Filimonas lacunae: one gene and its partner. The protein of the gene in region 1 interacts with the protein of each later gene in a pairwise test. Links are inferred from orthologs where the notes say so. Each region holds a gene or a part of one and is shown on either strand. Other genes may lie near its edges. The genes, in order: ligA and leuS.

Region 1 (14,894 bases):
TTAGTACCCGGTATTCTGCTTTAAATTGGTATTGGCAATGATATCAGAAGAAGGAATCGGATAGATATTGAAATGTGCATCTACACTCTTTCCTCCCGAAACACCACCTTTCCACGGCCAAAGATAAGTGCTGGTAGTAAACTTGCCGTAACGGATCAAATCGGTACGTCTGGTACACTCCCAGAATAATTCACGTGCTCTTTCGTCCAGAACGTTATCAACAGTAAATGAAGTTACATTTCCAGATGTGTTTCCAAATGCTCTTTGACGCAACACGTTGATATAGTTAATAGCGTCTGAGGTATTGGTTCCTGCACGTAATGCAGCTTCCGCATAAGTCAGATACATTTCACCCAAACGGAATAACGGGAAATCAACATTCGTGTATACTCCATTGGTTGACGCAGGTGTAGTACTATCCTTATTCAGGTTTCTGTACTTAATTACCTTTTTACCTTGCTCAAACTTAGACACATCTGTAATAGTACTGCTGGTACCATAAAACATAGCCCTTTTATCCGCAGCGGCAAAAAGATCCGGCAAACTGGATGTAGTACGGTTACCACCCCAACCGCCATTGGGTACACCAAAGCTGGTTGGATTCATATCTGCGTTAATAGCAGAGTTAACCAGGAAGGTGGTACCACCATAGTTTTGAGAATAGTTACCGTCGTAGTTAATAGACAGGATGATTTCGTTATTACCAACGTTGTTATCCGCCATGAACAGCTGACCATAAGTGCCCATTAAAGAATAACCGGCATTGATCACTTTATTAGCATAAGTCATTGCTTCCGGATAATGGGTAGTACCGGTATACACACCTGCATTCAAATATAAACGCGCCTGTAATGCCCATGCCGCAGCCTGGTCTGCACGGCCATATTCATTGGTGCGGGGTGCCATCAGTAAAGAGTCCACTGCCAGCAGTTCAGATTCTACATACTTGAACAAATCAGCACGTTGAATCTGTGGCGGCATGGAGGTTCCAATCTGGCTGGCTTCTGTAACATACGGAGGATTGGCAAACATATCCATTAACACCCAATATTGGTACGCTCTTAAAAAACGGGCTTCTGCACGGAAATACTTAACTGTAGCAGCATCATTACCTGTGATATTACGGCTTGCCAGCTTGTCGTCAGTAGACTGTTTAATAAAGTCGTTACAAACGGTAATCTGGTAAATGCTGCGGGTATATAAACCTCTTAAAATGGTGTTGGCAGATGTCCACGATAAATTGTGGAAATCAGGCACACCAGGATCAGTCCATACGCACATCGCTTCATCGGTAGACAGCTCCTGCGCATTCCAGTACAACCTGATAAAATCAGAAGTACCAGCATCAATACCACCCAGGTCTGACTTATCAGAGCCTTCACTGCTGGTTAATGCAAAGGCGGCATATGCTTTGGCCAATGACCCTTTATAGGCAGTAACGCTGCCATAAGCGCTATCGGCATCAATACCGTTAGTAGGGTTTCTGTTCAGGTCTTTTGTACAGGAAGTCATGCAACCTGTCAGCAGCCCCAACACCCCTAATATATTCAACAAATTCTTTTTCATATCCTATTCGTTAAAGCTATTAATTAAAAGTAAGATTCACTCCCAGTGTATATGTTCTTGGTCTTGGATAAATTTTGTAATCCACACCTGTATACACAGAAGGATAAGTACCTAGATATCCAACTTCCGGATCTACACCTTTGTATTTAGTAATAACAAACACATTCTGGCAGTTGGCCATCACCGTCATACCTACTTTATTATTCAGCACACGGCCTACATTGTAGCTCAGGCTCAGGTTATCCATTCTCAGGAAAGAAGCGTTTTGCACATAGTAGTCGCTAAAAAACTGGTTATACTGGAATCCGGTTTTGAATGCATCAGATGCTGCATTGGAAATGTACTTGTTCGTGTTATTAATAACACTGGTAATACCAATGTTAGCAGCAACGTTATTATATACATAGTTTCCAATGTTGCCACGTAATACAGTAGCCAGTGTCCACTTTTTATAAGTAACGTCCGTTGTAAAACCTAAGATAAATTTAGGGAATGGGGATTTATAACGATATAAGTCGTTATCATCTACTTTATGATCGCCGTTTAAATCAGCGTAAACACCTTCAATAGGCTTTCCGTTTTTGTCATATACCTGTTTGTATACGTAGAACGCGTTAGGGCTGTAACCAACAGAGTGAATCTGTATGGTGTTACCTGTACCGCCGGTGATACCACCTGTAGTGTTACCTGCAAAAGAAGAATCGGTTGACTGTGTTAAGCTGGTTATAGTGTTCTTGTTGTAAGCAATGTTAAAACCAGCATTCCAGCTAAAGTCTTTATGATTGATAATAGAAGCATTGATAGCTAATTCCACGCCTTTGTTAGACATGTTACCTACGTTAGCTGTAACAATGTTGGTAAAGTTAGAACCAACAGGCAGTGTAATAGGCCCTAACAGGTCTTTGGTTTTCTTCTCGTAATAATCAATGCTACCGGTAATACGGTTTTTGAAAAATCCGAAATCTAAACCAATGTTGGCAGAACGGGTTTCTTCCCATCTCAGGTTGGTAATATAAGCAGCACCATACGTAGTATAGTAAAAGGTATTTCCAAACTGGTACAAGGCTGTGTTATTAGCGCTATAAGAGTATGAGCCAATATACCCGTAATTACCAATACCATCCTGGTTACCGGTTACACCATAAGTACCACGCACTTTTAAATCAGACAACCAATCTATTCCTTTCAGGAAGTTTTCCTGGCTGGCACGCCATGTAACACCCACAGAAGGGAATTTACCCCAACGATAATCAGGAGCAAACTTGGAAGAACCATCTGTACGGTAAGAAGCAGATAAGATATACTTACTGTCGAAAGTATATATCAACCTTGCATAGTAAGAAATCAATGTGTTTCTTGGTTTGTCATATGCATAAGTAACGGCCTTTAATACAGAATCACGGGCATTCAGTGTAGGGTAATTGTAAGTAGTGGTCAGGTTATCGTAATAACCATAACCAGCAGTTACGTTTATATTACTCTTAATTTGCTTTAAGTCCTTATTATAGTTCAGGAAAAACTCACCCACCCTGTTGTTCACTTTCTGCTTGTAAATGGTGTGAGAACCACCGGTAGAATAGTTAGAAGCAGCTTCCTGTGGAATAAAAGTATATCCATCACCTTTAGCAATATCGTATCCCAGGTTTAAGTTCGCACGGAGTTCCGGTAAAAAATGGAGCTTATAGTCAAACTGAATATTACCAAAGCTTCTGTTCACCTGGCCACGATCTTCTTTCTGGTTCAGTAAACCCACCGGGTTTTTAGGCGCGTTGGTATTTAATGCACCATTAGCATCTACCCACTCAAAATAACCCCCATAAGCACTTTTTCCACTATATACCGTTTGAGTAGGATCAAAAGTCAGAGCGGAAGAAATAGCGTCCTGGTTACCAAATCTTGATTTGGCAATTGTTCCTTTCAGGTTGATATCTACTTTCAGGTGATCGTCAAAGAATTTGGGACTTACGTTAATAGCAGCAGAATAACGATCCAGGTGGTCGTTTTTCAAAATACCATCCTGGTTTAAAAAACCTACTGAAACGCGGTAAGGCACTTTTTTAATAGCACCGCTCACACTCAGGTTATTATCGTTGGCAACAGCTGTTCTGAATATTTCTTTCTGCCAGTTGGTATTGGCAGAACCTAACAACTTGGTATAAGTAGTATCTCCCTGTGCCTGTACATAAGATCTTACCTGAGCGGCAGACAACACATCTACATACCTGGCGGCTTTGGAAGAAGAAACGTTAGTACTGAAATTGAGAACCGGCTTACCACTTTTTCCCTTTTTAGTGGTAATTAAGATAACGCCGTTAGAAGCACGTGAACCATAAATAGCAGTAGAAGCCGCATCCTTTAACACGGTGATATTTTCAATATCATTCGGGTTAATCAATGCCATCGGGTTAGACACACCCGAAATGCTTTGTACTGAGTTGGCCACAGGCACCCCGTCAATTACATATAAAGGGTCGTTACTACCACTAATAGAAGCACCTCCACGAATACGAATGGTACTTCCAGATCCTGGCTGGCCACCTGCCGGTGTAATAGAAACACCTGGCACTTTACCCGCAATCAACTGATCTGGTGAAGTGATTGTACCCTTTTGGAAATCTTTAGAACCCACCGATACAACCGAACCGGTCAGTTCTTTTTTCTTGGCGGTACCATAACCAATTACCACCACTTCGCCTAAGGCTGCGTTAGTAGCTTCTAACCTTACATTTATGGTAGTTCCTTCAATAGCTACAACCTGTGTAGCGTAGTTAAGAGAAGTTAATTCCAGCGAGTCTTTTCCAGCCGGTATCCTTAAAGTGAATGTGCCATCAGCTTTAGTGCGGGTGCCAATAGTGGAGCCTTTTACTAAAATTGATACATCTGCTAGTGGAGATCCATCCTTCGAGTCTGTAATTTTTCCTGTAACTACTTTATCCTGCGCAAGTGCCGGCAATGCTAAGCATAACAGCGGCAATACCAGCGGCAATAACAGTCGTTTGAAATTCATATCATGTGCGTTTACTAGTTTATGAAAATCACTTTAAAGGTGATTGGTTGAAAGTGGTGAAGCGGGTGGGGGTTGTAAACAAGGGAGCCACGCAGAAGAATACCAGCTGGCTCAGTACGGATAAGACAAGCAAATAGAGAATGATCATAGTAAAAATTTTATGGCAATACAAACAATCGTGTGCGTATATCGTACACATTTCAATTTTAACACTACAAAAGTGTGTAATTTTTACACAAACCAAAAAAAAACTTAAAGATTTATACCTTAAAAAGAGGTAAAAACGAATAACACCTCGATAAAGCATTAGTTCTTAATGCCTAGAAAGAATTTTAGAAGTCGATTCCAATCCAGCTACGCTGGCTTTTTTCGTACTTCTGAAAGTTAAATTTATACAGGCGACCTGGGCGGTGCGGCACATCATCTTCATATTCGCCGGTGTCAATTAACAAATCCATCGCGAAAAATTTCTTACGGAAGTTGCGGCGATCCAGCTTCACCCCTAAAATCACCTCATACAGGTTCTGCAGTTCACGCAGGGAGAATTTATCAGGCAGCAGGTTAATACCCAGTGGATGTTCCTGCATACGTTTTTGCAACCATTTATAGCAGTAATCCATTACCTCCTGGTGATCAAAGGCCATTTCCTTTAAACCGTTGATGCTATGCCAGTGCAACTCATTGTCATGAATTTTCAACTGGTGGTGTTCTATATTCAATAAGGAGCAATAGGCAACAGTCAATACCCTGCCACCCGGATGGCGGCCTGGCCGGCTAAAGGTACGCACCTGCTCCAGGTACACATCGTCCATCCCGGTTCTGCTGCGCATAATCCGGTAAGCTGCATCGTCCAGCTCTTCCTGGTCGCCGGCAAAATCGCCTAGCAACGACCATTTGTCCTTAAACAATTGTAAATCACTGCGAATAAGCAACACTTTCAGCTCATTTTCGTCAAAGCCGAATATTACACAGTCAACAGTAATAGGAACTTTAGGATAAGAAGCCACTAACTCAACCGCTTCTTTAATCATGTCACTTTCGCCTGGCTCACCAGTAGCAGTCTGGATATTAGGATTCATATTCATAATGGCAATAATGCGGGTTTAGGTTCAAAAATACAATATTCCTCTCGTTTGTGTAATTTTTACATACCCCTGCAGGCATGCGCTTCGCCGTAAGCTAATTACCTTTAGCCCCACAAATATCTAATATGTATTCGTTAGCGGAAACAAAAACACTACAACAAAGCACGCAAACACTAAAGGAAGTAAAAGAACTGAACCAAACCCACCTGAACGAATTAAAAGAGGTATTGCGTTTTCATGAACACCGATATTATGTACTAAGCGAACCGCTGCTGGCCGATGCCGAATACGACAGCCTGTACAAACAGCTGGAAAAAATTGAAAAAGAACATCCCGAACTGGTTACTCCCGATTCGCCCACACAAAGGGTAGGACTGGGATTAAGTAAATCTTTCCCTACCGTACAGCACCTGGTGCCTATGCTGTCGCTGGAAAACTCTTATAATGCAGATGACCTGATTGATTGGGACAGGAAGGCCCGTGAATTAACCGGCCTGGACATCATAGAATATTGCGCCGAACCCAAATTCGATGGCGCCAGTATCTCCCTCATTTACGAGAACGACCAGCTGGTACGTGGCGTTACCCGTGGTGATGGTGTAGAAGGGGAAGACATTACCAATAACATACGCCAGATACGCTCTATTCCACTGTCTGCGCCTTTTTCCAAATATGGTATACAGCAGATTGAAATTCGTGGCGAAATCATCATGAGCAAACAATCTTTCGAAAAATACAATGCTATGCTGGCCGAGAAAGGCGAATCAGCACTGGCCAATCCGCGTAACGCTGCCAGTGGTAGCCTGCGCATGAAAGACCCACGCGAAGTAGCTAAGAGAAACCTCGAAGCTTTTTTATACCACGTTAGTTTTTACACCACCACTGAGGGTGTAACACTGGCAATAGATGGCAAGCCCAACAACTCTCTACCGGAAGAAGCCATAGAAGCACATGGCACAACATTACCTACCGCCCATACGCCATTGGCTACACACTCTGGCTCACTGCAAATGCTGTGGGAATGTGGCTTTCGCTCGCCTCAGAAAGAAAAGCAGGTGTTGCAGGGTATAGAAGAAGTGATTAAGCATGTGCATGATTATGAAGTGATGCGCGATACCCTGCCCTACGAAATTGATGGTATGGTGATTAAAGTGAACAACCTGTTATTACAGGATCAGATGGGCATGACCACCCACCACCCCCGTTGGGCCATGGCCTTTAAGTTTAAAGCCCGCCAGGCCACTACCCGCCTGCGTAGTGTAGAATTCCAGGTAGGCCGCACCGGTGCAGTAACCCCCGTTGCCAAGCTGGACCCCGTGTTTATAGGCGGCGTTACCGTTAGCAGCATTTCTGTACACAACGAAGAATACATACGCGAAAAAGACCTGAAAATTGGCGACACCGTATTGATAGAAAGAGCCGGTGACGTTATTCCACAGATAGTGCAAAGCATGCCGGGTCTGCGGGATGGCAGCGAACAGCCTATTGAGTTTCCCCGCCACTGCCCCGTTTGTAACAGCGAGCTGGCGAAGGAAGAAGGAGAAGCCGTGTGGCGCTGTATTAATATTGAATGCCGTGCACAGGTGCTGGAGCGTATGATCCACTTTGTGAGTAAAGACGCTATGGATATTAAAAGCCTGGGCGAAGCCAATATTCACCGCTTTTACGAGCAAGGCCTGTTAAAGGATATCCCCGGTATTTACACGCTTGACTTTGAAGCCATTGCCCAGCTGGACAAGTTTGGCAAAAAATCTATCGAAAACCTTACTGCTGCCATTGAAGCCAGCAAGCAACAACCGCTGCACCGGGTAATTTACGGCCTGGGTATCCGGTTTGTAGGGGAAACCACCGCCAAAACTTTAGCCAACAGTGTACACCAGCTGCTGGAACTGGAAGGTAAAACAGAAGAAGAGCTGCAACAGCTGGAAGATATAGGCGTAAAAGTGGCACAAAGCATTGTAAAATTCTTCAGCAATCCGCAAAACATACAGATGCTGAAACAGTTACAACAACTGGGGCTGCAAATGGTGAATAACAAAACCAGCACCGCGACAGGCGACAATAGCCTGCAGGGGCAAACCTTTTTATTCACCGGCACTATGCCTGTTTTAAAAAGAAGCGACGCCGAAGCGATGGCCGAAGCGCATGGCGGAAAAATAGTAAGTGGGGTAAGCAGTAAATTAAATTACCTGGTGGTGGGCGAAGACGCCGGCAGCAAATTAGAAAAGGCAAAAAAAATTAATACCATCAAAATTATTGATGAGGCTGCTTTTCTGAAACTGGTGAACGACCAACAGGCTGAATAACAACTATTAACTAACACCAGTTAGCTGTATGTACGCAAAAAAGATTGTTTATTTGCACCACAATTAACCAATGACCTCTATTCTAAAACATTAAACCAATAATTAGTCATGAGCTACATTACCGACATTCATGCCCGCCAGATTTTAGATAGCCGCGGCAATCCTACAGTAGAAGTAGATGTTTTAACCGATGGTGGCCACCTGGGCCGCGCTGCTGTACCAAGCGGTGCTTCTACCGGTATTCATGAAGCTGTTGAACTGCGCGATAACGACAAAAGCGTTTACGTAGGTAAAGGTGTTTTAAAAGCTGTGTCTAACGTAAACGACATTGTAGCTGAGCAATTAATCGGCTGGGAAGTTTCTGATCAGGCTGGCATTGATGCTAAACTGCTGGAAATTGACGGTACCGAAAACAAAAGCAAACTGGGAGCTAACGCAACCCTGGCAATTTCTATGGCTGTAGCTAAAGCTGCTGCACTGGAAAGCGGTTTACCTTTATACCGTTACCTGGGTGGTGTTAACAGCACAGTGTTACCTATTCCTTTAATGAACATCCTGAACGGTGGTGTTCACGCTGATAACAAAATCGACTTCCAGGAATATATGATCGTTCCTGTTGGAGCAACTACTTTCAGCGAAGGTTTACGTTGGGGCGTTGAAATTTTCCACCAGCTGAAAACCGTTTTAAAGAAAAAAGGTTACAGCACTAACGTAGGTGACGAAGGCGGTTTTGCTCCTGATATCCAAAGCAACGAAGAAGCTATCGAAACTGTACTGGCTGCTATTGAAGCTGCTGGTTACAAAGTAGGTACTCAAATCGGTATTGCCCTGGATGCTGCCAGCAGCGAAATGTTCAAAGACGGCAAATACAAATTCTATAAGAGCAGCGGTAAAGAAATCACCAGCGATGAGATGGTTGCTTACTGGACTGAGTGGGTAAATAAATATCCTATCGTTTCTATCGAAGACGGTATGGCAGAAGAAGATTGGGAAGGCTGGAAAAAACTGACTGACGCTATCGGCGACAAAGTACAGCTGGTAGGTGACGATCTGTTTGTTACCAACACCAAAATCTTACAGCGCGGTATCAGCACAGGAACTGCTAACAGCATCCTGATTAAAGTAAACCAGATTGGTACTGTAACCGAAACTATCAACGCAGTTCAACTGGCACAAAACAGTGGCTACACCACCATCATGAGCCACAGAAGCGGTGAAACAGAAGATACCACTATCGCTGATCTGGCTGTTGCCCTTAACTGCGGTCAAATCAAAACCGGTTCTGCTTCCCGTACCGACCGTATGGCTAAGTACAACCAATTGATCCGTATTGAAGAGGCTTTAGGTGCTAACGCTATCTATCCTAACGGTAAAATCCGTTTCTTCAAGAAATAAGACTAACAAATAGTCATAAACTTCAATAGCCGGGATGACGATAGTCATACCCGGCTATTGAGTTTTTATCTACCTTTACTTTTATGAAAAAAGCTGTGGCCATTTTCTCATTGCTTAAAAATAAATACCTGCTGTCGGTAACTGCATTTGCCCTGCTGATGCTGTTTTTTGATCGCAATGATGTTTTTACGCAAATGGAAAGAAAAAAACAGCTGAAAGAACTACAGGCCAGTAAACAGTTTTACGTAGAAGAAATAGAGAAGACGAAGAAAGAACTGGCCGAACTGCAGAATAATCCGGCCGCACTGGAAAAATACGCCCGGGAAAACTACTACATGAAGCGTGACAATGAAGATGTGTACATTGTAGAAACACCCGACTCCAAAAAAAAGTAACCAATTCCAGACAATAACAGCACCTATCTGCCGTTTAATTAATTGTCTGTACTGCTTTTATAACATTGTTACCAGATCACTATGCACAATTGTACTACTGAAGATCTATTGCTGTACTTAGATGACGATTTGCCTGCCGTAGAACGTTCAAATATTGCCGCTATGTTACAAGATAACTGGGCCTTACGCGAAAAATTGCAAGTATTGAAAGAGGCCAAAGAACAACTAAACAGCGCACCTTTACAGGCGCCTAAACACAAAAGCCTGCAAAACGTACTCAATCATCTTTACAAAACCCAAAAGCGGGAGAAGCTTGCTTATGCAACGTTATATCCCAAACCTGCGGCAGATATAAGATAAGCCGGTATTTTCGTGTCAGTTTTTATCATACTACTATGACACGAAAGGAGAAGTACCAGTTTGTAATCAATTATTTCGAAAAACACGCCCCGGATGCCGAAACAGAATTGCTGTACGACAATCCGTTTCAATTACTGGTAGCAGTAATACTATCCGCCCAGTGTACCGATAAACGGGTAAACCTCACTACCCCCGTTTTGTTTGCCCACTACCCCACTCCCTATGCAATGGCAAATGCCACCTTCGACGAGTTGTTCCCTTTTATCAGAAGCATTTCGTACCCCAACAACAAAACCAAGCACCTCATAGGCATGGCTAATATGTTGATACACGATTTTAAAGGGGAAGTGCCTATGACGGTGGACGAACTGGTAAAACTGCCCGGCGTAGGTCGCAAAACAGCCAATGTAATTACTTCTGTGATAGATGCACAGCCCAATATGGCTGTTGATACACACGTGTTCCGTGTATCGCACCGGTTAGGCCTTACCACTACTACCGCCACCACCCCGCTGGCCGTAGAAAAACAACTGATTAAAAACTTCCCTACCGAACTCATTCATAAAGCCCACCACTGGCTCATATTGCACGGCAGGTATATTTGCCTGGCCCGCAATCCTAAATGTCCCCAGTGCGGGCTTACCGAAATATGTAACTACTACAGGAAAGTGATAAAAAAATAAAAGGGCCTTATGGCCCTTTTATTTTTTGTTACGGTATCACTTATCCTTATCCAGGTATACGTGAAATATATTTTTCAATCTCTTTAATCTGACTGATCACCTCTTTGGTGGTAGGCTTACAGGCTTTTGCCTTACGGAAAAAGTCTTTAGCAGCCCTGAACTCGCGCTTGTTCATAAATATCTGGCACATACTCAGGTAAGCCACCGCTTCGCTTTCCTTATCCGGAATACCGGCGCGGATAGCAGCACGGATATATTGCTCTCCGTTTCTAAAATCACCTTTCTGTAAGGCCATCATACCCAGCTGTAATTTGTTGGCACCTTCGGCTTCCGGCATGGGAGATCCAAGTTCAGAGCTTTTTTTCAGGTGCTTTTCTGCCGCATCAAAATCCTGCGACATCATGGCCATGTTACCCTTAATGGTAAAATACGTAGAACGGATAGGCTTATATAAGAGGTTGGGAAACCAGATAGAATTTAATATTTTCTCCACTTCCTCTACACGACCCTGTTCCATCGGCTCCTGTATCAAACGCAGTGGTCCGATGAAAAAATGGCTGAATAAAGCAATTACACCAAGGAAATACAAGATAAAAGAAGGCCAGAACCCTGTGGTTACGTTCACAGTTACCGCCAGCACAATGGCCAGAATCCCCAGCCAGAAACGGTATTTAATAAGGACGTTGTAGAACTTCATACATCAATTTTCGAGCGGCAAAGATAGGCGGTTAACACAAACTAAAGATTTTTAGATTGTATAATGCTGTATTCCATTATTTTTGCAGCCGAAAGAAACTACAGGTCCTGTAGTTCAATGGATAGAATAGAAGTTTCCTAAACTTTAGATACAAGTTCGATTCTTGTCAGGACCACATAAAACGCGATTTTTAGCCAATTGACTAAAAATCGCGTTTTTAATTTCTGAATAACTTTCTAGCTAAATAGGCCAATATCCTTGTCACAAATCACATATTGACAGAAAACCCCAGATCTTTTTTTCCTAAGTTTTTTGCAAAAACCTTTAGATACTCTTTTATATAGTGATATGGATATATAACGTCGTTAAAATGCTTGCGCTGAATTTTTTCGAAATCATCCTCATTATATTTCTCAAAGTGGCTAATGCAATACTTTTGTAATTCCTTTGAAACTCCCAAAAAGTATTTATGCTTGTAATAAAACGTATTAACAATGCACAGATGGGGCAATGGGTTTTCTTCTAAAACTAAATCCAACTCCCTTGTTTCTAAAAATCGTTTAAAAGTTGGTGTATAAACAAACTCCTTGTTGTTAAAGTCAAAAACAACTGAAGAAAAGTTAAAAAAAACGGTATTAGGCAAACTGTAATGTTCAAAAAGCTCTCGCGACACTTTTTTCTCAGAATAAGCCCATGTGTTACTAATATGCCATATATCAAAGGTCAAGTTTCCAACCTCCACTTTGTATCCACCAAAACTATTTCTCTTCCAAGAATATGCCCTAAAAGCAAATTCCATTAAACTTTCATCGAATTTTATAACAATGTCTAAATCCCTAATCTTACCCTTATAATTTAAAAAAAAGTTCCTAATAACACCACTAAAAATATGCACCTCAGCAAAGCGAGATAACTCATCCAAGAAGCTAAATGCTTCGATTCCTATATTACTTTTTAAGTAATACAAAAACTCATTTGAATAAGACTTCGAGTTCGATATATCAGCTAATCTTCTGTCCACTTATTTTTTGATAATGATCTAAGGCATACTGATCAGTCATGCCAGAAATAAAGTCCAAAATTATTCTAAATTTATAATAGTCGTTTAAATCCTCAAAATCTGGCTCAGCTATTTCATAAAGTTCCTTTCTCATTGTTCTTAATTCCACTAACTCGGCTTCTTCAAAGACCTCAAAAAACTGCCTTTTAAACATCTTCTCATAATCTTTTGCTATTTCAGAGAACCGTTTATGCTTAGTAGAAAGCATATCCTGCTCTTTTCTTTTCTCCGCTATATAATCAGCATTACCAGCAAATCTTTCTATATCCATTGTCAAAGAAGCTATCAGTTTTTCAAGCTTCCGATCTCCTATCTCAACCAGGTTCTCTTCAATTGCACAACTAATTACTGATTTGGAAATTAAATTTTTTGCTCGTTGAACATACTTAGGATTCGGATTAAAAAGAAACTCAATGTAAAAATCTAGAAGTCCAATAAAAACCGAATGCCCTGTAGACTCCAAATAATTTATCTCTCTCGATTTAAAAATTTTCTCTTTACAAAAGCTCTCTAACACCTTATAAACTTTATCAGAATCCTCTCTGATTAACTCCATATTATACTCCCCAAGCTCAATTTTTTCAAGATTTTCTTCAAAATTCCTAAAAGCAAGATCAACGAAGTAACGTATTAAGCTGATTCGAATGTTGACAATTTTAGCATTCGGTGTCAAAAAAGGATCTCCACAAGTAGAAGCAATTTTCTTTGCAATAGCTGATTCATTTTTACCAAAACATTCACCAACATATTGAATATCGAACAGGCCCTTATTAAACCCATCCTCCATATCCATACATAAATAGGCGATTGAATCTGCCGCTTCCATTAAATAACATAAAGGATGCCTTAATGTTCTGTCATTTAGCCTTAACCCACATTCCTCAATAATCATAGAAAAATAATGCTCTTCCGAAGCAAAAACTCCATGTTTACTTTTTTCGATTCGCTTAGAAAGTAATTTCCCCTCACTTTTTAGTCGCCTTTCAGCTTCCGAATTAATCTCCTGAAAATTAGGGTATTTAAGGTATGAAGCTAAAGTAGCATATGTTAGATTCAACCCAAAAGGATTATCTAAATACTGTAACTTAGTCAACACTCGCAATCCCTGTGCGTTGCCATCATAATGAAAGAAATCTTTCTTCTCCCTCTCTGTTAAATTATAAAAATTGGCATGTTCCTCTTCATCTTTTCTTTTAAAATAATCTGATACTATAGTTTCTCCAAAATGTCCAAAAGGAGCATTGCCTATATCATGAACCAAACAAACCCCCTGCAATAAAATGGGGAAAATCCTTAACAGTTCTAACTCAGTTTTCCCGGTTCTGCTTTGCAAAAGCTCTGACTTACTAAGCTTTAATCCAAAAGTATATCCCAATGACATCACCTCGTTTGAATGGGTTAATCGAGAATGAATATTATCATCTGTAGTTAAAGGAAAAACCTGTGTCTTATCGTGCATCCTCCTTAAAGCAGGACTAAAAATAATTCTACCGTAATCACTCTCATACTCATTTCTAATGTCTGCTATTTTTGACTGCTTTATCCTTTTATTTGATAAAAGCTTATTCCAATCCATTCTCATAAAGTTTTATTGTAGCGTGAGTTAAAGGTTTAAAATACAACATACTACGAAAAAAACGTTCACATAGCAGCATTTTTATATTTGCCTCCCTTTTACTGTCACCATATATTATTCAGGTAAGTATGTAACCCATAATAGTGAAAGGGGTGAAAAAATAGGCGAACTAACTATCACAAACGATATTGTGATCCAACTATTTGAAAATTTATATATCGGGGCTGTTTCGATGTTGTAAGGAGGACATATGAAGAACCCATAAACTTGATTATAACAGGCAAGTCTTTAATCGCTTCGAAATTCTTACAGAAGCATTGAGCCTTCTCGCCTAATCATTTTTTACTCGAAAAACACAAACCTACTGAGGGGCTTGGGCAATTAGGCAGGTCCGGCAATTTCGAAAAAGCGACCAAATCAAACAGAAATTTGTTAGATATTTCTCCATCTAGGATCACGAGCATGATAAGCCCGCTGTAATCCAGCAGGTTTTATTTTGCCTAACTTATCCCGGTTTGTAAGGCATCATTGGATCATGCGCAAAAGTTGTGGAGTAGAATACTTTTACAATAGGGCTGCTTAAAAAACCACTTTATTTTTTCGCGCAGCAACTTGTAATTGTCACCCGCTAATTTATAGAAATGGTCGGAAAGTTCCGTGGGTACTTTTTAAAGTTTTCAATTTTCATCAAAGGTTGTTTTCTCCTCCGCCAAAACTTTAGATTTTCGACAGCATGTTTCCTGGACACTTTATGAGATTACAAA
Region 2 (15,367 bases), 1.0 Mb from region 1 along the record:
AGGTATGGCATTTTAGTTGTAACTGACGCATTGTGCTGAAAATAGAAACCGCTATGAACAACCAGTTATTATACACTGCAGGCAAACCTTCTTATAGTCCGGAACAGGAAAATGCTTTTGACATCCAACTACTGGATGAGCCAGCCTGCGTTCATTTATTAAAAGGCGAGCGCAAACGGCTTACCCGCTACGAAATCATCTGTTTTACTACCGCTGCGGGGTTAATAGCCATAGATGTGGATACCCATATTATCAGTGATAATTTCATATACTGCCTGGTTCCCGGCCAGATACGCAGGATACAGACCAATGGGAATGCTAAAGGGTATTACATCTCCTTTTCGGAAGAGTTTTTATACCGGGCAGGCATTTATAAAAGAGGAACAGGTGCTTTACACCCTTATTCAGCCATTATGAGCACTTCTATCATCGTAGCAGATGCAGCCATACAATCGGAAATAGCATTTATCACTACTATTATGAAAAATGAGTATAATAGTTATAACCTGCTGCGGTCTGAAATTTTATCGGGTTTACTGTATATACTCAGCGCCTACTTCTCGCGCAAGCTTACAGGCAGAAAGGAAACCATGCCCACATCCAAAGATGGTGAACTGGTGCAGCGGTTCATGTACCTGCTAAAATCTAACTTCACCAGTATGAAACAGGTATCTGATTTTGCCAGTGAATTATGCGTGTCGCCTAACTACCTGAACCGGGCCGTAAAAAAAATAACAGGCTCCACCGCAAGCGCACAAATTCAACGGTTAATTGTTATGGAAGCTAAAAAGCAAGCTATTCATTCCAATAATAGTATGAAGGAGATTGCCTATATGCTTGGCTTTACAGACATTGCACATTTCAGCAAGTTTTTTAAAAATAACTCCGGTGTAAGCTTTACACATTTTAGAAAGGAAATACTCTCATAAGGCTGTTGCATACCGCATCATCTGCAATAGCTTGTCTGCATCCGGACAATTAGCCAGATATTCATCCTTTTCAGAAGGCTTGCATACACCCGGATAATCTCCTTCTTTCCCCTGCATATCTATCACCACCTGAAAATGCAGGTGCGGCGGCCAGTTACCATTTTCGGCAAGGTTGCCAAACCTGGCCAGTAATGCCCCTGCCGCAATCTCCTGCCCTTTTGCCAACTCCCGTATACTATCAAACGACAGGTGTCCATACAGTGTATGAAAAGTATTGCCATTTACTGTATGCTGTACAATAATAGTTGCCCCATAATCGCCCGGCTGGTTATTAAAAGCAAAGCTATGCACCACGCCTGCCAGTGGAGCGTAAACAGGCGTGCCTTCCGGGCCCCAGATGTCAATACCCAGATGTATGCTACGCGATTCGCCAGCAGTATTGTTATCTGCATTGCCAAACAAAGCTCTGGTTCGGTATAAGGCCCTGTCTTCGGCATACCCGCCTATTCCATAGCGTGCATTTGCCTGCCTTAACCATACTTCTATGGAGCTGTTCAGCAATACCGGGTTGCTCACCAGGTTTTCTGTTAATGCGGCATTAGCAGCGGTAAAATCCATCAATAACAACTTATCTGCTCCAGGTGAAAATGGGACTACCTGGTGCAAACTGGCTTTATCTACCTGTATCATATACAACTCTATTCACTTTTATAGCAATTACCGCTCATCCATCAATTTACCGACCCACTTCCCAATCATAGTAAAAATCCTTTTCCATCCTTCTTATCTTTAGCCATTATTCGAGAAACTAAACAGCAGTAAATGAAGATGCGTAAACTACTGGCGATTGGCTTATCCTGCATTGGCCTTACCGCCGCCGCTCAAAACAATCCCTTATGGCTAAGATACCCCAGTATTTCACCAGATGGAAAAACAATTCTGTTTGGCTACAAAGGGGATATTTACCGGGTAGATGCCCAGGGAGGAACAGCCGTTCCATTAACTATTCATGAGGCCCAGGACATGATGCCTGTATGGAGCCACGACGGAAAAACCATTGCTTTTGCCAGCGACAGGTATGGCAACTTTGACGTGTTTGTAATGCCTGCTACAGGTGGCGCTCCTACCCGCGTTACCAATAACAGCGCTAACGATTATCCGTATGACTTCACTACCGACGACAAAAAAGTGATCTTTGGCAGTGGGCGCACCGCACCTGCTACCAGTGTACGCTTTAACAGTCCACGCCTGTTTCAGAACTTATACAGCGTTGCTGTAACCGGTGGCCGCCCGGTATTGATCAGTGCTGCTGGTATGGAAAATGCCCACTACAACAGCAAAGGCACCCAGCTGATTTTCCAGGACCGCAAAGGCTATGAAGATGCCTGGCGCAAACACCATACCTCTGCTGTAACCCGCGACATATGGGTAATGGACATAGGCGCTAACAGTTACCGTAAACTTACCAGTTTTGAAGGGGAAGACAGGGAACCTGTTTTCAGCAGTGATGATCAATCTTTTTACTATCTCAATGAAAAAGATGGCACACAAAACCTGTATAAAGCATCCCTGACAGCTGGCGCAAGCGAACAACAACTTACTAAATTCAAAGACAACCCGGTGCGCCACCTCAGCCGCAGCAGCAATAACACTTTGTGTTTTAGCTGGAATGGTGAAATATACACCCTGCAAAATGATGGCACCCCTAAAAAGGTAAGTATCTTGATTGCTAATGACGGACGGGGCAATGTAGAAAAAAACATTCCCATCAACGGTAATGTTACCGAGTTTACAGTAAGTCCTAATGGTAAAGAAATTGCCTTTGTAAACCGTGGTGAGGTGTTTGTAACCAGTGTAGAAGGCGGACAAACCAAACGCATTACCAACACCCCTTCACAGGAGCGTATGATTGAATGGTCGCCTGATGGTAAAACCCTGTTATACTCAGCAGAAAGAAACAATAGCTGGGACATTTACCAGGCTACGATTGTGCGTAAAGACGAACCTTATTTTTACGCCGCAACTCTTATTAAAGAAGAGCCTTTAATTGCTACCGATGCAGAAGAATTTCAGCCGAAATTTTCACCGGATGGTAAGGAAGTAGCTTATGTAGAAGAGCGTAATATTTTAAAAGTATACAACCTGGCCAGCAAAAAAACGCGCACCCTGTTGCCGGCAGGTCATAACCACAGCTATAGCGACGGCGACTGGTCGTTCCAGTGGAGCCCCGACAGCAAATGGATTATCACCGACGATCAGCGCAATTATTTTTTTACCAGCAACACAGGCTTAATTAAAGCAGATGGTTCACAGGCTATATCCTACCCGGTAAACAGCGGGTTTGGTGAAGGCAGTGCCAAATGGGCCCTGGATGGTAAAATGCTTACCTGGACCAGCGACCGCGACGGACGCCGCTCACTGGCAGTACAAGGCAGCCGCGAAGTAGATGTGTTTGGGGTATTCTTTGATAAAGAGCAGTACGACCGTTTTAAACTGAGCAAAGAAGAACTCGCACTGCTGAAAGAAAAAGAAGAAAAGAAAGACACGACTAAGAAAGACGATAAAAAAACGAAAGAAGACAGCAAAACTCCGTTGGTGTTAAACCTGGACGATTTAGACAATCGCCGGGTAAAGCTTACCATCAACAGCTCTTCTATCAGTGACTATATTTTAAGCAAAGACGGCAGCAAGCTGTATTATTTGTCTTCTTTTGAAAAAGGCTTTGACCTGTGGGTAACGGAGCCCCGCACGCATGATACCCGTATCCTAGCTAAACTCGGTGGCAGCCCCAGCGGTTTGGAAGTGAGCAAAGACGGCAAAAGCCTGTTTGCCAGCAACAGGGGTGGCCTGGTGAAAATTGATGCGGAAAGCGGTAAAGTAACCCCTATTGGCATTAGCGGAGATATGGTGTTGGATGCCGCCGCTGAACGCAGCTATATTTATGAGCACACCTGGAGACAGGTACAGAAGAAATTTTATGATCCTGCTATTCATGGTATTAACTGGAAAGGTTATCACGACACCTACGCCCGCTTTTTACCACACATCAGCAATAACTACGATTTCCAGGAACTGTTAAGTGAGCTGCTGGGCGAATTGAATGGCTCGCACACCGGTGGCCGTTACAGCCCGCGCATGGCCAATGCAGATGTTACCGCCAGCCTGGGCCTGTTGTATGATGAAAGCTACACCGGCAATGGTTTAAAAGTGACAGAGGTAATTTCAGGCGGTCCGCTGGACAAAGCCGGCAGTAAAATTAAAGCCGGAACTATTATTGAAAAGATTGACGGCGAAGCCATTACAGATAATATCGACTGGGCTAAACTGCTGAACCAAAAGGCAGATAAAAACACTTTATTAAGTGTGAAAGACGGCCAGGGTAGTTGGGACGAAACCGTAAAACCGATTACCATTGGCGAAGAAAATGCTTTACTGTATACACGTTGGGTGGATAAGATGACCAAAATGGTAGATAAGCTGAGCAATGGCCAGATTGGTTATGTACATGTACAGGGTATGAACGACGGCAGTTTTCGTGAAGTGTTTGACAAGGTGATGGGCCGTAACCTGGAAAAGAAAGCGTTGATTGTAGACACCCGTTTCAATGGCGGTGGCTGGTTGCATGACGACTTAAACACCTTCCTCAGTGGCAAAACCTATCTGCGCTTTGCTCCTCAAGGAAACATTGCCACGGGCGGTGAACCTGTGAGTCGCTGGCAAAAGCCCAGCTGCGTGTTAATGAGTGAAGGCAACTATAGCGACGCATTCATTTTCCCTTATATCTATAAACAAAATGCCATTGGCAAACTAGTGGGTATGCCGGTAGCCGGCACCGGTACCGCTGTTTGGTGGGAGCAACAAATAGACCCTACCATTGTGTTTGGTATTCCAATGGTAGCTACTATCGGGAAAGAAAACAGACCTACAGAAAACCTTCAGGTTGAACCAGATATCAAGGTTACACTGCCTTATGAAGACTTCCTGAATGGCAAAGACGACCAACTGGAAGCTGCTGTAAAGGAAATGCTGAAGGAAGTGAAATAACCAGTATTAATCGGCAAAATGCCTGTTATTTACTGGAAATTACTTTGAATTCGCCGCAGGAAGCAAATATTTCGTCGCAAGTTTTATATTCAATAAAACGAAAATGTTAACTTGCTCCAATAAATAACAATTAGATTATTATTTTATTTAAATAGGTGTTTTTCATAGGTTAGCAACGCCCCCTTGTTTCTACATAGGGGCTTTTTTATTTATTTCTTTTCAGAACTAAATTATATAAAGTAGTATATGAGTTATTTATGATAAAAAAAATCAGCTAACATGTTTACATTATTGATAAAAGTAACTTCTTATTAATACCTATTATTAAAAAGTATGAAACGGAAACTGATCTTTTTTTTAAAAAACATGCTGGGACTAACTTCAGAAAGTAAAATAGCAGCGTTGAAGAAAAGAGGAATGAGTATAGGTAAAAATTTTTCAATGATGCAAGGTTGTATTATAGACCCATCACACTTCTGGCATATTACCATAGGTGATAATGTCACATTTGCACCACGGGTACATATACTTGCTCACGATGCCAGTACCAAGCTTTACCTGAATTATAGTAAGGTAAAAAATGTTATAATTGGTAATAATGTTTTCGTAGGAGCTGGCTGCATTATTATGCCTGGTGTAACTATAGAAGATAACGTGATAGTTGGAGCGGGCTCTATCGTTACCAAAAAATTAGAAGCAAACGCTTTATATGCAGGCAACCCGGCAAAATTCATTTGTTACATCCATGAATACTTCGATCAGCAAAAGCAGTTAATGAAGGCAGGTGTAAACCTATTTGAAAAAGAATATACACTTAGCGGTAATATAAGCCTGGAGAAAATGAACGAAATGAAACGCATTATTGATAAGGAAGGCGTAGGCTTTGTATACTAAAGCACCTGTAAAAAAGAGCGGGACACATTTTCATGCATCCCGCTCTCCACTATACAATAACGTTTATATTACAACGTTCACCATTTTACCTTTCACGAAAACGAACTTTTTAACAGGCTGGCCATCTACCCATTTTTGTACTACTTCGTTTGCAAATACAATCGCTTCTACTTCCGCCTGCGATGCATTTAAATCGATATGAATAGTGGTACGCAGTTTACCATTAATACTAACAGGATATTCTTTAGTAGATTCTGTTACATATTTTTCTTCAAACACAGGATAAGCTGCATCCAACACAGAACCAGCATTGCCTAATTCGCTCCATAACTGCTCTGCAATGTGTGGTGCATAAGGCGTAAGCAATACCAGCACATGTTGCAGTATTTCTTTCTTATTGCATTTCAAATCACTCAGCTCATTCACACACACCATAAAGGCACTCACAGCTGTATTGAAAGAAAAAGCTTCGGTATCTTTTTCAATTTTCTGAATAGCCTTATGCAACACTTTCAATTCTGCATCAGTAGCTTTTTCATCAGTCCATACTTTGCCCTTTACTTCGTCAAAGAACAAACGCCACAGCTTACGCAGGAAACGGTGTACGCCTTCAATACCTTTAGTATCCCAGGGTTTGCTTTGCTCCACAGGGCCTAAGAACATTTCATACATACGGAAAGTGTCTGCCCCGTATTTTTCTACCAGCACATCCGGGTTAACCGTATTGAATTTGCTCTTAGACATCTTCTCCACCTCACTGGAACAGATATATTTCCCATCTTCCAGGATAAATGTAGCATCAGCAAATTCAGGCTTCCATTGTTTAAACGCTGCAGTATCCAACTCCACTCCGTCTACAATGTTTACATCTACATGTAACCTGTCCGTTTCATATTGATCAGCTAAACCGCCAGATACATATTGATTAGTCCCTCTTACCCTGTACACAAAACGGCTGCTGCCCTGTATCATGCCCTGGTTTACTAACCGCTTGTACGGTTCGTCGTGTCCGATATGTCCCAGGTCGAATAATATTTTAGTCCACATACGGCTATACAGCAAATGTCCAACCGCGTGCTCTGTACCACCTATGTACACATCTACCTGTCCCCAGTAATCACTTACTTTTCTGTCGCAGAAAGTCTCGTTATTATGTGGGTCCATATAGCGCAGGAAATACCAGCTGCTGCCTGCATAGCCGGGCATGGTGTTGGTTTCCAGGTGACGCTCTGTCCAGGCAGGTACATTGGCCAGCGGGCCTTCCCCTTCCGGACCAGGGCCATATTTCTCAATAAAAGGCAATTCAAGTGGCAGTTCATTTTCGCTTAAAGGATAAGCTACGCCATTGATCCATTTAACAGGGAATGGCTCACCCCAATAACGCTGGCGGCTGAAAGCAGCATCGCGCATTTTAAAGTTCACTTTCCTTTTACCTATACCCATTTCCACCAACTTATCAATAACAATGGCCATCGCTTCACGCATGCCCACGCCGTTCAGGAAATCGCTATTTTGTAACAGGGCATCTTTGGTAGCATTGGCTTCATTGCCATCGAAGGCATCACCAATAATGTTGGTAACCGGGATATTAAAATGCTGTGCAAATTTAAAATCACGTTCATCACCACAAGGCACCGCCATAATAGCACCGGTACCATAGCCCGCCAATACATATTCAGAAATCCACACCGGCACTTTTTTACCGCTGAAAGGATTAATGACATAAGCCCCCGTAAAGCAGCCGGAAATTTTCTTTTCCGCCATACGCTCACGGTCGCTACGGCTTTTTACATAAGCGATATATTCCTCTACTGCCTGCTTTTGGCCGGCAGTGGTTATTTGTTCAATCAGTTCATGTTCTGGCGCTACTACCATAAAGTCTACCCCAAAAATGGTATCGGGGCGGGTGGTATACACGGTCAGTGTTAAATCGGCAGTTACTGCTTCGCTGCTTACTGCAAAGTCAATTTCAGCGCCATAGCTTTTACCAATCCAGTTGGTTTGCATTTCTTTCATGGCATCACTGTAATCAACACGCTCCAGCCCTTCCAGCAACCTGTCGGCATACTCGGTAATACGCAGGTACCACTGACGCAGTTTCTTTTTCACCACCGGAAAACCACCGCGTTCACTTACCCCATTGATCACTTCGTCGTTTGCCAGCACGGTGCCTAAACCTTCGCACCAGTTTACCTCACCATAACCACAAAAGCTTAAACGGTATTCCATTAAAATACCTTGCTGGGTAGCTTCATCAAAAGCCTTCCAGTCAGCAGCCGTAAAAGTAGCTTTACCATTGGCCAGTTTATACTGGGCGCTGGGGAAAGGGTGTACGCTGTTACCTTCTTTTTCAAAAGAAGCTGCCAGCACCGAAATATTTTCCGCTTTATTACTTACACGATTGTAGAAACTATTGAACAGTTGCAGAAAAATCCACTGCGTCCATTTATAATAAGAGACATCTGAAGTACGCACTTCCCTGTCCCAATCAAAGCAAAAACCGATATTATCCAGCTGCTTGCGGAAAGTGGCGATATTTTTATCTGTACTCACAGCCGGATGCACGCCATGCTCAATAGCATACTGCTCGGCCGGTAACCCAAAAGCATCATACCCCATTGGATGTAGCACGTTAAACCCTTTTAAACGTTTAAAACGTGCATAGATGTCGCTGGAAATATAGCCTAGCGGATGGCCCACATGCAACCCTGCCCCACTGGGATAAGGGAACATATCCAGCACATAATACTTGGGTTTCTCTGAATTGTTAGCCACCTTGTACGCATTGGTTTGCTTCCAGTAGTCCTGCCAATGCTGTTCAATTTTTCTGAAATCGTATTCCATACAGTGTATAAGTAATGAGTCTGATGCAAAAAACTAAAAAAGCCGGAATAGTTATTGGTATTTTTTAGCTATTTAGGCCGCAAAGGTAAGTTTTTAAGGGGGCAAATACCCTAAATTTGCCCGGGTACTAACCTTTCTAAACTAATTTATAAGCATGGCGCAATTTGGCAAATTATCAGCAGGCAGAAGCAAGCCCAGTTATGTATACAGTATCATTGGTGTAGCCATTGTACTGTTAATCATGGGAATAATGGGATGGTTGTTCCTCAATTTCAGTCAGGCCAGCAACGCCTTTAAAGAAGATATCCGCATCAGCGCCTACCTGCGTACCCTGAATAAAGATTCTATCAGTCAGATTCAGCAGTTTATAGCAGGCCAGCCTTTTGCCCGGGAGGTAAAGTATATTAATAAAGAAACCGCGAAGGAAATCTGGAACAAGGAAAATAATGAAGACTGGAGTAAATTCCTGGACTATAACCCCCTGCCGGAAAGCATTGACTTTTACACCAAGGCGCAGTATGTAAATAACGACAGCCTGAAAAAGATCTCTACCGTATTAATGTCGGCCTACGGCAACCAGATCACCGATTTACAATACCCGCAAAGCCTGGTAAGCAGCCTGAACGAGCGCACCAGCAAACTGGGCGCTATTTTCCTGGTAATAGCCATAGTGTTGTGCGTTATTATAGTAGTAAGCATAGATACCACCATTCGCCTGGCCATGTTCAGCAACCGCTTTTTAATTAAAACCATGCAAATGGTAGGCGCCACCCGTGGTTTTATTGTGAAACCGATGGACTTGCGCGCTGTGTTAAACGGGCTTATCAGCTCGGTAATAGCCATCGCTATCCTTTTCAGTGTGATACAATGGGCCGAAAATCAGTTTCCACAACTGAAAGCCATCCATAACACACAGTTAACACTCATTTTATTTGGCGGCATGATTGCCATAGGCGTAGGTATTTCTTTATTCAGTACCCACCGTAGTGTAATGAAATACCTGAAAATGAAACTGGACGATCTGTATTAAACGATAGACTTTAAAAGTGGAAAAAGGCCCCGCATAAAACGGGGTCTTTTTTATTTCCCGACTGAAAATGTTAAAAAAACGCTTATTTTTCGGCACATTTACTGCCCTTTGGCAGTATCCCCTTGATTAAAAATAACCTCAAACCCAACTACCATGAAGTATTCAGTGTTACTACTGACAACAGCACTATTTATTTCCGGCGCACAGGCGCAAAAAGTTGATTTAGACCGGTACACGATCCAATATCAGTATCGCGATCTGCCACACAGGCCCATTAGTCCCAATGCATTGAGTTATTATGCCCGTGCAGTAGTGCCCGGCAACATCAGCAATTCTATTCCGTTAGAAACCATTGAAGGGAATATTGTGATCGATGGTTTAAAATGGGACGCCCAAAACCCAGCCATCAGTGTTACCCTTACTGCCAGCGATTTAAGTTTCAGCGATATTGAGATAAAAGAGAACGTAGAAATTAAAAAGGATAAAGATGGTAAAGAAACCGGCCGTGTATACACCTATTTTGCCACCGCCAAATACAGCCTTACCTGCACCGGTAAAGCGGTAGACAACCAGGGCGTGGTTATTTACAATGCGGCGTTGGGCACTTCCAGCACCTATACCTCTTCTTCCTACAACAACCGGCGCGAAGCTTCTGAGTACTGGAACAATAACAGGATTGAAGTAAAAAAGTCGCTTACTGCCAATATTATTAATAATGCCACCGCCAACCTGAGCCGTGGCCTGAGCAACGATTTTGGCTTTCCCCAGCGTGGTGGTTACGACTACCTGTGGATACTGAACGCGAAAAAACACCCCGAACACCAGGCACAGCAGGAAGCCATTGAAAAAATCAAGATCGCTTTTGCGCACATGACAGCTAATGAGTCACTCGACAGCTTTAGCGCTGCTATGGCTCCTATCCTGGACTATTTTGAATCGGTAAAAACCAAATACCCGGGCACAGATAAAGCTGACCGTAAAATGCGCTACAGCAGCTACTATAATAAAGCCGTGATATACATGTACCTGGATATGCCGGAAAAGGCCATCCCGGAAGCAGAAGCCCTGGCGGCAAACGGTTATGATGAGCGGGATGGTGAAACCCTGAAAAAATTGGCTACTGCCTTGAACGATCTTTTTCTAAGAAATGCTAAAAGATCAAGACATTTTGCGCCACAGACTAATTAATTTTCAGAAATCCACTATTTTGCAGCCACAAAACCAGGTAACATATGTCTGACAAAAAACCGTCAATTCCGGTATTATTTACAAAAGAGAACTACATGTGGATGCTTATTGGAGCAGCAGTAGTGGCTTTAGGTTTATTGCTCATGTCTGGCGGTAAAAACGAACCCAACCAGTTCGACTATAAAGTGGTATACAGCTTCAGACGCATTACATTAGCGCCCATCGTAATTGTGTTAGGATTGCTGATAGAAATATATGCCATCTTCAAAAAGCCAAAGAAGAACGCTGACGCGTAATCTGAAATAAACAAACTCAAAAAGCGGTGGAAACGACAACGTACCATCGCTTTTTATTTTTACACCCGGCACCAATTAGTCTCTTTATTCTTATGACAACTTTTCAATCTATTGTAATTGCCATTATTGAAGGCATTACAGAGTTTTTACCTGTATCCTCTACCGGACATATGATCATTGCCAGCTCTTTATTAGGCATTGCGGAAGATGATTTTACCAAGTTATTTGAAGTAGCCATTCAGTTAGGCGCCATTGTTTCGGTGGTGATACTGTATTGGAAACGCTTTTTTCCACTCAACCGCTGGGCATTCTATATTAAACTGATAGTAGCCGTAATACCAGCCCTTTTACTCGGCTTTCTGTTTTCAGACAAAATTGATGAATTGCTGGAAAGCCCCACTACTGTGGCCGTTGCTTTATTGCTGGGTGGTATAGTGTTGTTATTTATTGACCGCTTATTTACCACTCCTGCTATTGAAGAAGAACAGGGTATCAGCTATCCTAAAGCTTTTATTACAGGTATATGGCAGTGTTTAGCCATGATTCCAGGTGTAAGTCGTAGTGCTGCCAGCATTATTGGTGGTATGCAGCAAAAAATGACACGTAACCTGGCTGCAGAATTTTCCTTTTTCCTGGCTATCCCTACCATGGCGGCAGCAACAGGCTACAAACTGCTGAAAACCTTCAAAACCCATCCTGAAATTTTAAAAGACAGCCACAACCTGATGTTACTGGCACTGGGTAATGTAATAGCGTTTGTAGTAGCCATGCTGGCCATTAAATTTTTCATTGGCTATATTCAGAAATACGGCTTCAAACTATTTGGCTGGTATCGCATTATTATAGGAGCTGTTTTGCTGGTGCTTATTTATAAGGGAGTTTTATAAACATCCAGCTGCAGGCAGCATCGTAACAAAAAACTAGCATTACACGAATAACAAACAACCCAATGCAAACCGCATCTAAAAAGGTAATTAATGGCTGGGCCATGTACGACTGGGCAAACAGTGTGTATAACCTGGTTATTACCTCCACTATATTCCCGGCTTATTATACTGCCATCACTCTTACCAAAGAAGGCAGCAAGGTGAGCTTCTTTGGGCATACGATAGAAAACTCGGTTTTGCTGGATTATACACTGGCAGCCGCTTATCTTATCATAGCACTCATAAGCCCTGTATTAAGTTCTATAGCAGACTATTCGGGCAACAAGAAAAAGTTCATGCAGTTTTTCTGTTATGTGGGTGCGCTCAGCTGTTGTGCACTGTTTATGTTAACACCTTCTATGAATGCCGCTTTTGAGCCCACCGGTTTCAGTCCTTTTGTGCTGGAAGCAGGCATGTTGTTTTTTATGCTGGCAGCTGTAGGTTATTGTGGCAGCCAGGTATTCTACAACGCCTACCTGCCCGAAATAGCCGCAGAACCAGACCAGGACAGGGTAAGCGCCAAAGGTTTTGCCTACGGCTATATAGGCAGCGTGCTGCTGCAGATTGTTTGCTTTATAATAGTAATGAAGCCACAGTTGTTTTTTATTCCAGCCGATCCGCAATACAAATACTTTCCCGCCCGTATCTCTTTTGTACTGGTAGGGTTATGGTGGCTGGGCTTTGCACAAATTCCCTTTAAACGGTTGCCGCTTTCTGCCCCTTCCACGGTTGCACGCAATGGCTCTGTTATCAAACATGGCTTTCAGGAACTGCAAAAAGTATGGAAGCAGCTACAGGGCTTACCTGTATTAAAACGCTTTTTGCGTTCTTTCTTCTTTTACAGCATGGGAGTACAAACTGTAATGCTGGCAGCTGCCATCTTTGGTAGCAAAACCCTGCATTTACCTACCGATATTTTAATACTTACCACGCTTATCATCCAGATAGTGGCTATAGCCGGTGCCTGGTTAATGAGTAAACTTTCCGGCCGCTTTGGCAACCTGAGCGTGCTGGCGGTAGTGATACTCATTTGGGTAGGCATTTGCATTGGCGCTTATTATACAGAAGCCGAAAACAACATGCAGTTTTTTATACTGGGTGGTAGCGTTGGCCTGGTAATGGGCGGTATACAAAGTCTTAGCCGTAGCACCTACGCCAAGCTAATGCCCGAAACCAAAGACACCGCATCTTTCTTTAGCTTTTATGATGTAACGGAAAAGCTGGCGATAGTAATAGGTATGACCAGCTTTGGTTTTATTGAGCAAATCACCGGCAACAACATGCGCAACTCGGTATTAGCGCTGGGCCTTTATTTTATCATAGCTTTCATTCTGATGTTATTTGCCATTGGCAAACTGAAACAGGAAAAAAAAGCGGCAATACAATAGCATATGAAACTGTACACAATTGATACGGAACTGTTTAAACTGGATGGTGGCGCTATGTTTGGTGTAGTGCCCAAAAGCATATGGAATAAACTAAACCCGGCTGATGAAAACAATATGTGTACATGGGCTATGCGCCTGCTGTTAATTGAAGACGGCAAACGCCTGATATTAATTGACACAGGTATTGGCAATAAACAAGACACCAAATTCTTTAGCCATTACTATTTACATGGTAATGCTACTTTAGACTCCTCCTTGGCCAAACATGGCTTTCACCGGGATGACATTACAGATGTAATACTTACCCACCTGCATTTTGACCATGTAGGGGGTGCTATACTCAATACCAACGGCCAGCTAAGCACTGCGTTTAAAAACGCTACTTACTGGAGTAACCAAACGCATTGGGAAAGCGCCACTAATCCTAATCAACGGGAGAAAGCATCTTTTCTGAAAGAGAATATATTACCTATACAGCAAAGTGGCCAGCTACAGTTTATCAATGGTCCGTTGGAAACGCCTATATATACTTCTCAAACGCCTTTCCTCGACAACATCACCATACGGTATGTAAATGGGCACACCAGCAGCATGATGTTGCCACAGATCACCTATAAAGGCAAAACCATTTTATACATGGCCGATCTGTTACCTTCTACTGGTCATATACCATTGCCTTATGTAATGGCTTACGATATGCGCCCATTGGAAACGTTGAATGAAAAAACAGCTTTTTTACAGGAAGCGGTGGATAATAATTATATCCTTTTCCTGGAGCACGATCCTATACATGAATGCTGCACACTGCAAATGACGGAGAAGGGCATTCGCTTAGGTACTACGTTTGCCCTGAACGAAATATAATTACCAGGAAATTAAAGACGACATAGGGTGCCGCAGGTTGCGGTATTGCATCATATCTACTTTAATGCTACCTACCACTATAGGAGTTTCAATACGTAAAGGAATATGGTTAGGGTCGTCTGTTACCCAACAGTTCATTTTTTCCCCGCCCTGGAACAGCGTGCCTTTCAGCAAAAGTGGTTTAAACTTGATGGCGCGAAACTTACCATATTTGGTTTTTACCGTTTCCTTCCCCTGGTAACGGATGTATAAATCATACACTTCATTATCCAGGAACATTTTGAAAGGTATTTTATCGCCAACATTGTATTTATTGAAGTCGATATTGCGCATATAATATACAGCGCTTATTACATCCTGGATACAGCCAGGCACTTTATACACCCCTTCCGTAGTAATGGCAGTGTTGGTTTGGTGGTTAAAAGTGACGTTTTCATATTTCTTATAACCGCCTTCATCAATATTGCGCACAAACTTGAGCGGTTGCAAACTACCCGTATCAAAATATGTTTCATACTTATCGCGCACCTTAAATATCCAGTCGTAGCTGGAATTAGAAGTGCCTTGCGCCAGTATGTGATACACCGGCGTATTGTTGAGCCTTTCCAGCGTACTGGAAAAGGAAGCAGTTCCTGCATTTACATAAATGCCTGCAACAGCATAAAAGATGTTGTAAGTAATAGATTCACCAGGCTGAAAAGCTGTATTACGTAATCCACATAAATCATTCTCCGCAGACAGCTTGAGCCAGCAAACCATACACAGTGTCAGAATTGTAAATTTTTTCACGGTTATTTTCTGAATAGTTTAATACTCAATATAAACAAACTTCCGGCCAATGATGGTAATATTAAGTTAATCCCCCATATACCAGCAGCTGTAGCAATAATACCAATAGTATTTGTGCTTAGCAAACCAAATAATTGTAAACTCGCCTGTCCTCTTACACCCAATTCGGCAATAG

The links.
Region 2: the proteins of ligA (region 1) and leuS interact in binary tests that used the Escherichia coli proteins (3 or more experiments, as listed by UniProt). The link is inferred for Filimonas lacunae from one-to-one orthologs.

What each region holds. Positions count from the first base shown.
Region 1 is NZ_AP017422.1:7,413,595-7,428,488, reverse strand. The notes cover bases 5,477-8,373. They hold ligA (NAD-dependent DNA ligase LigA), read left to right. Parts: upstream 5,477-5,783; coding sequence 5,784-7,964; downstream 7,965-8,373. Other genes in these bases: eno (phosphopyruvate hydratase), read left to right, coding at 8,073-8,373; FLA_RS29445 (NUDIX hydrolase), read right to left, coding at 5,477-5,658. In the rest of the region: FLA_RS29455 (RagB/SusD family nutrient uptake outer membrane protein), read right to left, coding at 1-1,566; FLA_RS29450 (SusC/RagA family TonB-linked outer membrane protein), read right to left, coding at 1,586-4,573; more of FLA_RS29445, read right to left, coding at 4,906-5,476; more of eno, read left to right, coding at 8,374-9,359; FLA_RS29430 (FtsB family cell division protein), read left to right, coding at 9,443-9,754; FLA_RS29425 (hypothetical protein), read left to right, coding at 9,836-10,114; nth (endonuclease III), read left to right, coding at 10,150-10,797; FLA_RS29415 (tetratricopeptide repeat protein), read right to left, coding at 10,844-11,494; FLA_RS29405 (hypothetical protein), read right to left, coding at 11,763-12,515; dgt (dGTP triphosphohydrolase), read right to left, coding at 12,496-14,130. UniProt on the Escherichia coli protein: DNA ligase that catalyzes the formation of phosphodiester linkages between 5'-phosphoryl and 3'-hydroxyl groups in double-stranded DNA using NAD as a coenzyme and as the energy source for the reaction.
Region 2 is NZ_AP017422.1:6,373,365-6,388,731, forward strand. The notes cover bases 5,731-9,100. They hold leuS (leucine--tRNA ligase), read right to left. Parts: upstream 8,712-9,100; coding sequence 5,931-8,711; downstream 5,731-5,930. Other genes in these bases: FLA_RS24985 (acyltransferase), read left to right, coding at 5,731-5,867; FLA_RS24995 (cell division protein FtsX), read left to right, coding at 8,866-9,100. In the rest of the region: FLA_RS24970 (helix-turn-helix domain-containing protein), read left to right, coding at 33-929; FLA_RS24975 (peptidoglycan DD-metalloendopeptidase family protein), read right to left, coding at 924-1,619; FLA_RS24980 (S41 family peptidase), read left to right, coding at 1,752-4,973; more of FLA_RS24985, read left to right, coding at 5,307-5,730; more of FLA_RS24995, read left to right, coding at 9,101-9,741; FLA_RS25000 (hypothetical protein), read left to right, coding at 9,895-10,929; FLA_RS25005 (DUF3098 domain-containing protein), read left to right, coding at 10,974-11,225; FLA_RS25010 (undecaprenyl-diphosphate phosphatase), read left to right, coding at 11,318-12,112; FLA_RS25015 (MFS transporter), read left to right, coding at 12,175-13,539; FLA_RS25020 (MBL fold metallo-hydrolase), read left to right, coding at 13,543-14,403; FLA_RS25025 (DUF3108 domain-containing protein), read right to left, coding at 14,404-15,162; FLA_RS25030 (lysylphosphatidylglycerol synthase domain-containing protein), read right to left, coding at 15,195-15,367.